Regions from separate parts of the Paenibacillus sp. FSL P2-0121 genome, predicted to be linked through region 3. Evidence: predicted binding sites of a transcription regulator. Region 3 holds the regulator's gene; each other region holds the start of a gene.
What was found. The regulator Rex, encoded in region 3, represses fermentation and respiration genes when NADH is low (regulators of the CRP and FNR family bind a similar motif). The targets are predictions, from matches to a motif close to TTGTGAAATATTTCACAA.
Positions count from the first base shown of each region.

Region 1: a site for Rex is predicted at 1,912-1,929, ahead of MKY54_RS16260 (cytochrome ubiquinol oxidase subunit I). Genes of this name have one in related genera too.
Region 2: a site for Rex is predicted at 1,392-1,409, ahead of nadA (quinolinate synthase NadA). Genes of this name have one in related genera too.
Region 4: a site for Rex is predicted at 1,373-1,390, ahead of MKY54_RS03740 (flavocytochrome c). Genes of this name have one in related genera too.

Region 1 covers NZ_CP150245.1:3,673,021-3,676,224, forward strand. The annotation lists gene MKY54_RS16255 (hypothetical protein) at 1-1,528, shown strand, start outside; gene MKY54_RS16260 (cytochrome ubiquinol oxidase subunit I) at 2,078-3,204, shown strand, end outside.
Region 2 covers NZ_CP150245.1:73,464-76,667, forward strand. The annotation lists gene ftsH (ATP-dependent zinc metalloprotease FtsH) at 1-1,220, shown strand, start outside; gene nadA (quinolinate synthase NadA) at 1,480-2,418, shown strand; gene nadB (L-aspartate oxidase) at 2,458-3,204, shown strand, end outside.
Region 3 covers NZ_CP150245.1:4,731,417-4,734,620, reverse strand. The annotation lists gene dinG (ATP-dependent DNA helicase DinG) at 1-1,034, shown strand, start outside; gene MKY54_RS20990 (redox-sensing transcriptional repressor Rex) at 1,165-1,818, shown strand; gene MKY54_RS20985 (amidohydrolase) at 1,805-3,106, shown strand.
Region 4 covers NZ_CP150245.1:869,162-872,365, reverse strand. The annotation lists gene MKY54_RS03750 (aminoglycoside phosphotransferase family protein) at 1-130, opposite strand, end outside; gene MKY54_RS03745 (hypothetical protein) at 231-1,118, opposite strand; gene MKY54_RS03740 (flavocytochrome c) at 1,602-3,125, shown strand.

The sequences.
Region 1 (3,204 bases), 1.1 Mb from region 3:
TCTAGTGGTTCGTAAAGTGTTATTCAGCATTGCTGCACTTATCGTTACTGCACTTTGGGGTATTGGAGTCTACGCAAAACCTATTACAACACCTGTAGCATTAGCTGCTGATACGACAGTGACGATCGATGAACGCAATTTGGATTCTGCAGCAGTGATGCTCAAAGATATTGAAGTAATGAATTCTTTTGGAAGCCGTACAACCGGCTCTGAGGGTCACAATCAGTTTATTGCTTGGCTGGAGCAACAGGTAACGGATATGGGGCTGCAAGTATTTCGTGATCGCTATACTTTTGACCGATGGGAAGAAAAGAACAGTGCTTTAATGATTGATCAGCAGGCAATTCATGTCTCTTCAGCTTTTCCCTATTCCGGGGAAACTGACGAAAAAGGTGTAACTGGGGAGCTGGTGTATACGAAGCGTGGTGAATATGGCCAGGCCAGCGGAAAAATTGCTGTCATTGAAATTGAGAATTTCAGAAATTTTCCAAGTGGGATCGTTATGAATATGCGGGCTTCATCTCCAATGGACAACCAAATTGCCCCAAATGAAGGCGATCTGGTCCTCACTACAGCATTAAAAGAAGCTAAATTGGAGCAAGCGAAGGAAATGGGCGTAAAAGCTGTTGTTTTAGTCTGGAAAGGGGTATCTGACGATAAGGTTGAAGAGCAATATGTGCCTTTTACCACCGATTATGCTGGAATCCCTGCGATCTGGGTGAATGAAACGGAAGGGCAAAAGGTTATCAGGGCAGCTCAGGAGCATAAAGAAGGTACGGTTATTTTAGAAGCGGTAATACAAAAAGATGCCCCAACAGAATCCTTTTATGTGAAAATTGACGGTAAGAATAAAGACGAAGCAATTATCGTAAATACTCATACGGATGGGATAAATGTGGTGGAGGAGAATGGCGCTGTGGGCATGCTGTCTATGATTCGTTACTTACAGCAGGAGCAGCCGGAACGTACGATGATATTTGCTTTTGTGACAGGGCATTTTAGATTGCCGGAGTTCAAAGGGTCCTCTCAGGCGACTTCTACCTGGATGGAGGGGCATCGAGAGCTGTGGGATGGCAAGAATGGCCATTTAAAAGCTGTAGCTGGAATTACGGTTGAGCATTTAGGCAGCATGGAGTGGAAGGACGATGATACGGGTCACTATGGTCCAACTGGACAAATAAGTACAGAATATACCTATGCGGGCAATGAAATGATGGCAGCCATTTGGCTGAAGGCTATTGAAAAGACAGATAGCACACGTACTGTATTATTGCGTGGACATAACAAGTTTGAGTTTGGAGAGAGTCAGCCCTTATTTGAAGCAGGGATACCGGTGATTGGTTTCATTCCAATGCCCGACTATCTGCTCGTGGAAAGTGACAACAGAGAGATGGACAAATTTGATGCAAAGCTAATGCATACGCAAATTGTATCGTTGCTGAAAGCGGTCAAGCTAGTGGACGGAACGGAGACGACTAAGCTTGGGAAGTCAGATGGGTATTCTTTTTTCTACGGTCGTACTAAATGATATTGGCAGATCAAGATTTGTCATGACGAAGATGACATTAGCTTTAATTCAAAAAACACTGATGATTTGAGTCAGTGTTTTTTGTTGCAAAAGGGGGATATATTATGGCTCAAAATGAGAAAATATCGTTTTTTTGCCAGCATCGAAGTAGGAGGGAACTTGTGACATCACATATGCACTAATCAATCAATAGCTCCTTCGGGTACTTTTTGTGTTATTCACTGAGTTGTCAGAAAGATTTGACCCTTTCTTGAACGTTTAGGGATTAAGAGATATCTGTGATTGAATTACTTGCAATTTAAGATAAGATGATTTTAATTATTGGGTCACATTATAATTTTGACTGCTCAGTATCAGATAAATCGGGCTCGCCAACTCTTGCTTTGTGAATTTTTTCTCTTTTTACATAGCAAAGAACGATGAACGTCATACTAAAACGAACAGGCAACGATGTCGCTGAACCTTGCTAAACCTGATATTGAATGCAGCCAACAGTTAGCAGGCCTAATCATAGAAAAATGAACAGTGTTTTGAAGGGAGCAGTAAAGAATGGCAATTGATACGGTGCTATGGAGCAGGCTGGTGACAGGCTTGACTCTCGGGTTCCACGTTATTTTTGCGACGATTGGCGTCGGTATACCGCTAATGATCGCTATAGCAGAGTTTATCGGGATTCGGAAGAAGGACCCCCATTATACACTTATGGCAAAGCGGTGGTCTCGAGGATTTGTCATTTCTGTGGCGGTTGGTGTCGTGACCGGTACAGCGATTTCACTACAGCTGGCCCTGGTATGGCCGAATTTTATGAAACTGGCTGGGAATGTCATTGCACTTCCGTTATTCATGGAGGTGTTCGCGTTCTTCTTTGAAGCTATCTTCTTGGGCATTTATTTGTATACGTGGGGTCGGTTCAAAAATCCGTATATCCATTGGCTGCTGACGATACCGATTGTCGCCGGGGCAGGCATGTCTGCCGTTTTTATTACGACGGTGAACGGATTCATGAACCAGCCTGAAGGCTTTGTCATGGAAGCAGGCCAATTCACAGCGATTAACCCGGTGCAAGCGATGCTGAATACGGCGACGTTCTCCAAAGTGTTCCATGTATTAAGCTCGGCCTATTTGACTGGAGCTGCCTTGTTAGCCGGGATTGCAGCCTTCGCGATGCTGAGAAAAGGTGTGTCCGCATACCACAAAAAATCTTTAAATCTAATGATGGCGGTCGTTTTACTATTCGGTTTGCTGAACACGTTAGCCGGTGATGTGTCTGCCAAGTTTTTGGCCGAGCATCAGCCAGAGAAGCTTGCAGCGGCAGAGTGGCATTTTGAGACGAGCAGCAGTGTGGATTTGGTACTATTGGGATGGCTGAATGCAGAGCATGAAGTTCTAGGGGCTCTTCATCTGCCGAAGCTGCTCAGCTTCCTGGCCTTTGGAGACTTTAATGCAGAGGTGACGGGGCTCGAGGAATTCCCCAAGGAAGAATGGCCACCGCTTCTCGTTCATTATCTGTTTGATTTAATGGTCGGAATTGGATTTACTCTGCTCGCGATTTCGTTTCTATATTTTCTGTTTGTGTTCTGGAAAAAGCGTAATGAGCTTAACAAGTGGATGCTTCGCATCATCGCACTGAGCGCCCCTCTCGCTTTTCTGGCTGTTGAGCTGGGATGGTTTTATGC
Region 2 (3,204 bases), 2.3 Mb from region 3:
TTGGTGGCGGACATGACGAGCGTGAACAGACGCTTAACCAATTGCTGGTTGAGATGGATGGATTCGGTGGTAACGAAGGCATTATTATTGTAGCGGCGACTAACCGCGCTGATATACTTGATCCGGCATTGCTTCGTCCAGGACGTTTTGACCGTCAAATTACGGTTGACCGTCCTGATGTGAAAGGCCGTGAAGCTGTACTTAAGGTTCACGCTCGTAACAAACCGCTTACGAAAGATGTAAGACTGGATGTTGTTGCTAAACGCACAACCGGATTCACAGGTGCTGATCTGGAGAATCTGCTGAATGAGGCAGCTTTGCTAGCTGCACGTCGTAACCGTAAAGATATTTCCATGATTGAAGTGGATGAAGCTATTGACCGTGTTATCGTAGGTACTGAGAAACGCAGCCGTGTGATCAGTGACCGCGAGAAACGTATTGTAGCTTATCATGAAGCAGGCCATACTATTGCAGGTTACTTCCTTGAGCACGCCGATATGGTGCATAAAGTTACTATTATCCCACGCGGACGTGCAGGCGGATATGTTATTATGCTTCCGAAGGAAGATCGGATGATCGTTACCAAGCAGGAGCTTTTGGATAAGGTTACTGGATTACTTGGTGGACGTGTTGCTGAAGAATTGTTTATTGGTGAGATCGGTACGGGTGCATACAGTGACTTCCAACAGGCTACGCGCATCGTGCGTGCCATGATTATGGAGTACGGTATGAGCGATAAGCTTGGACCTATGCAGTTCGGATCTTCTCAAGGTCAAGTATTCTTGGGTCGTGATATTGGGCATGAACAGAATTACAGTGACTCCATTGCTTATGAGATTGATCAGGAAATGCAGAACTTTATTACTTCGAGTTACGAACGTTGTAAAGATCTGTTGATCAAACACTCCAAAGAAATGCACTTGATTGCCAATACATTACTTGAGAAAGAAACACTTGAGCTTGATCAGATCACACAACTGATTGAACAAGGATTCCTTTCCGAGGATGGTAAACCAGAGGGTGGCGAAGGTGTTGCCCATGAAGTTGGCGAGCCTGTCATCGACAATATCGGTGATGTGCGAGTTCGCATTCAAGGCAAGCCTGAGGATGAACAGTCCACACTTCCTGACCTGTCGAAGGATATCCCGAATAACCCTGATTCTGAGGGTAATGACGGTTCTGACGATGACAATAAAGGTGGGGGCACTAGCCTTACCTAATTGGGTCCACCATTCATATGATGTAAATTTATCCGGAGAACGTAACTGTTCTCCGGATTTTTTATTTTAATTTTTAAGGGATTCTATGCCTTAAAGCCTGTCCAGTTACATTGACAGGGGCTGGAACGTTGTGTACATTAGTGATTAATATTACTTACTATTTATATCAGCATGTTCATTTTTTCACCATGATGGCGCATGCCATTTGATAACATCATGTCGGCGAAAAGCCGCGAGGATTTAAGGGGGAGAACAATCGGTGGAAGCTCTGGCGCTTGAGCGCAAGCAGGAACAGAATCGAGAACTTCGTATACGTCTTGAACAGCTTAAAAAGGAACGAAACGCAATCATTTTAGCTCATTATTATCAACGTGATGAAATTCAGGAGGTTGCCGATTTCCGGGGCGACTCTTTTTTACTCGCTCAGAAGGCTGCAGAGACAGATGCAGAAGTTATTGTATTCTGCGGTGTTCATTTCATGGGGGAAAGTGCAAAAATTCTAGCCCCGAACAAAACCGTCCTTATTCCTGATGAACGTGCAGGCTGTCCAATGGCAGATATGGTCAATGTAGACGGTTTGCGTAAGCTAAAAGCTCAACATCCAAATGCTAAAGTAGTCACTTATATCAACTCGTCCGCCGAGATTAAAGCAGAAACCGATATTTGTTGTACCTCTGCTAATGCTGTGAAAGTAATCGAATCCCTTGACGCCGAAGAGATTATTTGGGTCCCAGATAAGAATCTTGGTCAATATGTACAAGATCAGACGGGCAAGAAGCTGATTATTTGGGAAGGCTATTGCAACACTCACGACATGTTGACCGTCAAAGATGTAGTAGAAATGAGAGCAAAATATCCAGATGCGGAATTTGTAGTTCATCCAGAGTGTCGTCCTGAAGTAGTCGCCATGGGTGACTATGTAGGCAGCACTACATCAATTCTGGAGTATTGCCGGAAATCGGATCGTAAGCAATTTATCGTTGGAACGGAAGATGGTACCGGATATCAGCTTCGTAAGGATAGTCCAGATAAAGAATTCCATTTTGCTACCAAATTTCTTGTTTGTCCTAATATGAAAGTTAATAATCTAAAAAAACTGGTGAAATGCCTGGAGACGATGAAGCCACAAATCTATGTACCGCCTGCTGTCGCCGACAAAGCCAGAACATCCCTAGAGCGCATGCTACAAGTCCGGTAGCATGCGCTACTCTTTCGTTGAAACAGGTGAAAAGCGGTCATGATTCCACAATATTTGGTTGATTTTGATCTTCGGGATATTCCTACGGTAAAGACAGATTGTATTGTTATTGGTTCAGGGATTGCCGGGTTATTCACAGCTATTAAAGCCAGTGAAGATCGGCGTGTCATAATGATCACAAAGAAATCAGTAATGGAAAGTAATACTCGCTATGCACAGGGGGGGATCGCAGCTGTTATAGCTGAGGATGATTCCCCTGCTTACCACCGGCAGGATACCTTAATGGCCGGAGCAGGTCTTTGCTCCTCAACAGCTGTCGATGCACTTGTTAATGAAGGGCCGGAAGGCGTTCATGAGTTAATTCGCTTAGGAACTCTGTTTGATAAGGAAGATGGGGTACTGGCTTTGACTCAGGAAGGTGCGCACAGCCACCGCCGTATTTTACATGCTAATGGGGATGCTACAGGTTATGAGATTGTTCGTGCATTGGCGGAACAGGTAGCCGAACATGAGAATATTGAGGTCTGGGATGATCATTATGTTATCGATCTCATCACTGAAGGTGGAGAATGTGTAGGCGCATTATTGCAACGGCCCGGTGGTGGAAGGTTGTTCCTGCAAGGGGATGCGACCATTCTGTGCTCTGGTGGAGCAGGACAATTATATCGATACACTACCAACCCAGAAGTAGCTACAGGAGATGGAGTAGCAATCGCCTATCGCGCTGGGGCTCATATACGAGATATGGAATTTATTCAATTTCATCCTACAGCACTTAGTTACCCG
Region 3 (3,204 bases):
GTGACCAGGAAAGCCAATCCTCAGCAGACAGCCTTGTTACTGATATTAGCGGTTTATTTAAAGATTTGGCTTCCATACGTGAGCAAGTAAGATTCTTTATGGGGCTGAATGACGATAATGTAGTATATTGGCTGGAGGCAAATGGAAATTACCGTAGCAAATCCCTACAGCTGTATGCCGTCCCTGTGGATGTTAGCAGCCAGCTTAAAGAGTTGTTCTTCGATAAGAAAAAAAGCATCGTGCTTACCTCGGCGACGCTATCTGTAGATAAATCTTTTCAATTTATGATTGATAATCTCGGACTTAACGAAGCTGCAGAAGAGGGACGTCTAATGACCTCACTCCTTCCATCTCCCTTTAAATATCGCGAGCAGGCACTGCTAGTTATACCGCGTGATTTTCCTAGTGTGAAGGGGAGTGTGGGCGATGCTCGATTTGTCGATACACTCGTACAGTCATTATCGGAAGCTGCTAAAACAACACGTGGGCGGATGCTGGTTCTGTTTACTTCTTATAAAATGCTGCGTCAGGTATATGATCCGCTTAAAGAGGCTTTGGCCTCACAAGAGATTACGGTGCTTGGTCAAGGCGTGGAAGGTGGCAGCCGGAGCAAGTTGATCCGCCGCTTTCAGGACAGTGCAGCATCCGTATTGCTGGGGACGAGCAGCTTCTGGGAAGGTGTAGATATTCCAGGTGAAGCACTGACTTGCCTGGCCATCGTGAGACTTCCGTTTCAACCACCGAATCACCCGTTGGCGGAAGCGAAGTCGGAGTTATTGCAGGCCCAGAAGAAGAATCCGTTCATGAAATTATCTGTTCCTCAAGCGGTTATTCGTTTTAAGCAGGGATTCGGAAGATTGGTTCGCACGGCGCAGGATCGTGGAATAGTTATTGTTTATGATACAAGGGTTATTGAATCTCATTACGGGAAGTATTTCCTTTATTCATTGCCTGGTCCCAAAATGGAGCATATGCTTACTGATCAAATGGTCCCTCGCATAGCGGAATGGCTAGAGGATGGCGGCGCTTCTTAAAACGCTCGTCTTCAGTTTAGCTCCTCCTTATCCTTAAGGGCGGTGTGTTACAGTACCGTCCTTAATAAGGAGAGGTAGACGTTTGAATATGGATTTTCACAAGAACATTACTATTTTTAGGAGGAAAAATATGAAATCGGATAAAATATCAGAAGCCGTTGTTCGCAGACTACCTGTGTACTTGCGTTTTTTGAATGATCTCCAGAATCGCGAAATATTAACAGTTTCCTCTCAGGAACTTGGGCAAAAGCTTGATCTTAATCCCGCACAGATTCGTAAGGATTTAGCATATTTTGGTGACTTCGGCAGAAAAGGTATCGGCTATGATGTAACGTATCTTATTGAGAAAATCCGTCATATCCTGAAGCTGGATCAACAGCTTAATGTAGCTTTAGTTGGAGCAGGTAATCTCGGACATGCCTTGTCTAATTACAATGCATATCTCAAAGATACTATGAAAATCACGGCTATATTTGATTCGTACGCTCCTAAGGTTGGACGTAAGATCAACTCCCTTACTGTGCAACCGATGGATGAACTAGGCAGCACAATTCGTGAGCAAGGTATTCGCATTGCCATTATTACCGTACCTGATTCAGAAGCTCAAAATGTAGCAGATATCCTCATTTCTTCTGGGATTGAAGCGATTTTGAACTTTGCCCCTGTGATTCTGAAGACACCACCGAATATCCGGGTGCATGCAGCTGATTTTACAACTGATCTGCAAAGTCTTGCTTATTACTTGCGGGATGGAAAGGAAGAAAGTGAACATGAACAACAATAAAACGATAATTAAGGGCGGGTATTTTCTGACTCCGGGAACGGATGAGCCGGTTCTGAGTGGATATATGACTATTGAAGATGATTTAATCACTTACATAGGAAAAGAAGAGCCTCAGATGGAAGCTGGAGTGCAAGTGGTTGATGGCAGCCGTCTGCTGTTCATGCCTGGACTTGTAAACACACATGGTCATGCGGCGATGTCTTTGCTGCGTGGATATGGAGATGATTTAGCGCTACAAGTGTGGCTTCAGGAGAAGATGTGGCCAATGGAGGAAAAGTTCACCGGTGATGATGTATACTGGGGAACCTCCTTATCTGTATTGGAAATGCTGAAGGGTGGAACTACGACCTTCCTCGATATGTATGATCATATGGACCGAGTAGCCGAGGTAGCTGAGTTATCAGGTATCCGTTCCGTATTGATGCGTGGTGTGATCGGGTTATGTCCAGAGGATATACAGAATCACAAGCTTGCGGAAGCGATTTCTTTTGCCCGTAACTGGCATGGAAAGGCTGACGGTAGAATTACTACTATGATCTCGCCACACGCCCCTTATACTTGCCCTCCTGACTTCCTGGTTAAGTTCGTGCAGGCAGCGCATGATCTGGATTTACCGATGCATACGCATATGTCCGAAACGAAACGTGAAGTGGAACAAAATGTGGCGGATTACGGGTTGCGTCCTGTAGCTCACTTAGAGAAGCTTGGAATGTTCACACGTCCCTCGATAGTTGCACATGGTGTTCATTTAAATGATGAAGAGATTGAGATCTTGGCTCGCCATAATGTGGGTGTATCTCATAATCCGGGCAGTAATTTGAAGCTGGCTAGCGGAGTGGCTCGGGTTACTGATCTTCTAAAAGCTGGTGTGAAGGTGTCTCTTGGCACGGATGGCGCGGCAAGCAACAATAACTTGGATATGTTTGAAGAGATGCGGCTTGCAGCTCTCATTCATAAGGGTGTCAGCGGTGATCCAACGGCTGTTCCAGCTCCAGAGGCTCTGCGTATGGCTACAGAATATGGCGCGCAGTCCATCTTTTTAAATAATGTAGGCAGACTTGCTGTAGGGATGAAAGCAGATTTCATTGCTATTGATATCGATCAGCCGCATTTGCTGCCACACACAGATCTGTTGTCTCATGCAGTTTACTCTGCTAGCGCTAAGGATGTTGAGCATGTGTGGGTGAATGGTAAACAGGTCATCAAGCATGGACAATGCTTAACCCTGGATGAGGAAGCTATCCGGCGTAAAGCGCAAGAAGCCTTCGAAGGTTTATTGAAGCGTTAAGTCTGGAGAATAACGAATAATTAATAGGCTGCGACTTTTTGCTTTTAGCAAAAGTTGCGGCCTTTTGTGCATTTTTAAGACTGGGAAAGCTAGAAAAT
Region 4 (3,204 bases), 3.1 Mb from region 3:
TGGATTCCTTATTCCATGTTTTCAGTACATAGCTCTCTTGATCAGAATTAATCCTCATGACCTCAGCTTCAAATCCTTGATCCATTGTATGCGCAGTTAAGCTGTCTTCCTGATTTAATAAGTCGTTCATGATTTCGTTGTGCTCTAGCCAATTTATGATAGATATAGGAGTTTTCAAAAATGGGTTCTTCCTTTCGGAGTCAGCTACAACAGATTAACGCAACTCAAAATTACAAATAACATAAAATAGATTGTTCTATCCAGTACATAAATACAGTATCCGGGCTTTTCTTTTCAAACTTTTTCATTTTTAAATACATGTCCATTCCATCAGAAACATCATGCCATAAATCCGTAAATACAAAATCATATTTTTCCTTAGACATATGTTGTTCTGCATATTCGAAAGCATCTGCTTGGATAAGCCTGATCTTGTGAGCATTACTGAATTGTGGCAGTACATATTTATTAAATAAATCAATGACATCTTGATTTTTTTCAACAACCGTTATGCTTTCAACATTAACTTTTTCAGAAACCATATAAGCATAATAGCCAAGTCCAAGCCCAAATGTAAGAACATTCCCAAACGCTTTATCAACAGCTTCTTTCATTGTTTCTATTTCATTTGGCGTAATCGTCATCCAGATTCTATCATTCTCCAATACGGCCGGGAACATGAATTCAGTTTGAAAAAAGCCAACCTGAGGAATTTGTCTTCCCACTTCTGTCCGGATGATATCATTGCAAACAAAACCTTCAAAAGGTTTATATTTTTCATATTTTAATTCACTATTATTAATCTTTATAGTAGGTATCTTGATATTTTTATAATATGGATTGTCATAATATTCATTTGCATCAAGCTTATGAAGCATATTGCTAAAATATTGGTTGAACAATTCCTTATCATCAACATTATCAACCGTATCCATCCCAAAAGCAGCAGCCAGCATTAAGCCAAAAGCGTATTCATAAGATACACCACAGTTTACGATTTCTTCAATTTCTTCTTTGTTAATAAAGTCGGGGGTATTATTCAAATAGCGGCTTAGTAAAGCAAATACTTTATAGTTATCTTCTTTTACTGTTTCTTTTATTACATTATTAAATTCCATATTCTCACCTATTAATTAGAATTTGTTTCTATGTCTCATGTTAGTCTTTCCGGATTGACTAGTAGGCAATACTCTCATTTTACCATTTAAAAATCCAGAAGAACAAAAACCGCTTTACTAATCCGTGACAGTTACCACTTCTACAGTGAGAAAATCTCACGCCAAATCTTCTAGTTATATGGTTTATGGTCCATTTTCCGCCTAATCTGCTCAATATTTCGTTACCCTATGTTAGAATAGACGACTTGTATAATTTGTGAAAACTTTCACTAATAGTCATGATTGATGGTATACTTAATAAGAAGATGAACTAAAGAGAATAACGATGGAAACTGTGGACGTAACCGTAGAAGATTTGAAGTTAGGAGTATAACAGCGACGCGCGCGCTTCTCCACTTCCAACTCCCTCTGATACTTCCTTTCTTTTTTGTCGGGTTCTTTTGGTACATCTTAATAGAGAAATATAAAAGTGGAGGGTTAACAATGAAAAAGAAAGCAGCTGGTGCTCTGAGTCTCGTCCTCTCTGTCATGCTCGTTACCGCAGGTTGCGGTAATGGAAACGACAAGGTGAACGAGAGCAAGAGTAATAACAACGAGAAAAAAGAAGTTGAAGCCGTCTCCGGGGCATCTGAAGCAAGCTACACACCATTCGATCAATTAAAAGATAAATATGATATCATCATTGTCGGTGCGGGTGGTGCGGGAATGTCCGCGGCGCTTGAGGCCAAAGAGAAAGGCATGAACCCTGTTATTTTGGAAAAAATGCCGGTTGCCGGCGGGAACACAACCAAATCCTCTTCGGGAATGAACGCTTCTGAAACGAAATTCCAAAAAGAACAAAACATTGAAGACAGCAATGATTTATTTTATGAAGAGTCATTAAAAGGTGGCCATGACACTAACGACAAAGAAATGCTTCGTTTCTTCGTTGATAATTCCGCGAGTGCGATCGATTGGCTGGATTCCATCGGAATCCGCTTGAACAATATCACCATTACAGGCGGCATGAACGAAAAACGTACACACCGTCCTGAAGATGGCTCTGCTGTGGGACAATACCTTGTCAAAGGTTTAGTGAAAAACGTACAAGAGAAAGAAATCCCTCTTTTCGTGAATGCTGATGTCAAAGAAATCACTGAAAAAGATGGCAAAGTAAATGGCGTCAAGGTCCTCTTTAACCAAACAGAGGAAAAAACAATTACGGCAGATGCTGTCGTTGTAACCACTGGCGGATTCGGTGCCAATATGGATTTGATCTCCGAAGTAAGACCTGACTTGGAGGGCTACGTTACTACTAACCAAATCGGCAGTACCGGAGACGGCATCAAGATGATTGAGAAACTCGGCGGCACAACCGTCGATATGGATCAAATCCAAGTTCACCCGACTGTGCAGCAAGAAAAATCCTACCTCATCGGCGAAGCTGTTCGTGGGGAAGGCGCTATCCTTGTTTCCAGTGAAGGCACACGCTTCACCAACGAATTGGATACCCGTGATAAAGTAACGGCTTCCATCAATACACTGCCTGAAAAAGCGGCTACGCTGGTCTTTGATTCCGGTGTTAAATCCCGTGTGAAGGCTATTGAACAATATGACAAAATGGGCTTCGTGATTCAGGCGGATTCCATCGAAGCTTTGGCCAAAGAAATCGGTGTTCCAGAGGATAAGCTGGCAACAACGCTTGATACTTGGAACAGCGCCGTTAAGAATAAAAAGGATGCCGAATTTGGCAGAACTACAGGAATGGACAATGACCTGTCCACTGGTCCTTTCTACGCTATTAAAATTGCTCCTGGGATTCACTACACCATGGGTGGGGTGAAGATCAATACGAACACAGAAGTTCTGAATAAAGATGGTGAAGCTATTCCTGGTCTGTTTGCAGCAGGTGAAGTTACAGGCGGCTTACACGGACAAAACCGGATTGGCGGCAACTCTGTTGCAGAAATCATTATTTTCGGCCGTCAAGCTGGGATCAAATCTGCTGAATTCATAAAAGCAAAATAAGTAGATAATAGATACTATAAGCCTCACAGCAAAAAGCTCAAGCATCGGCAAGTTAGCCGCTGGCTTGAGCTTTTTTAAT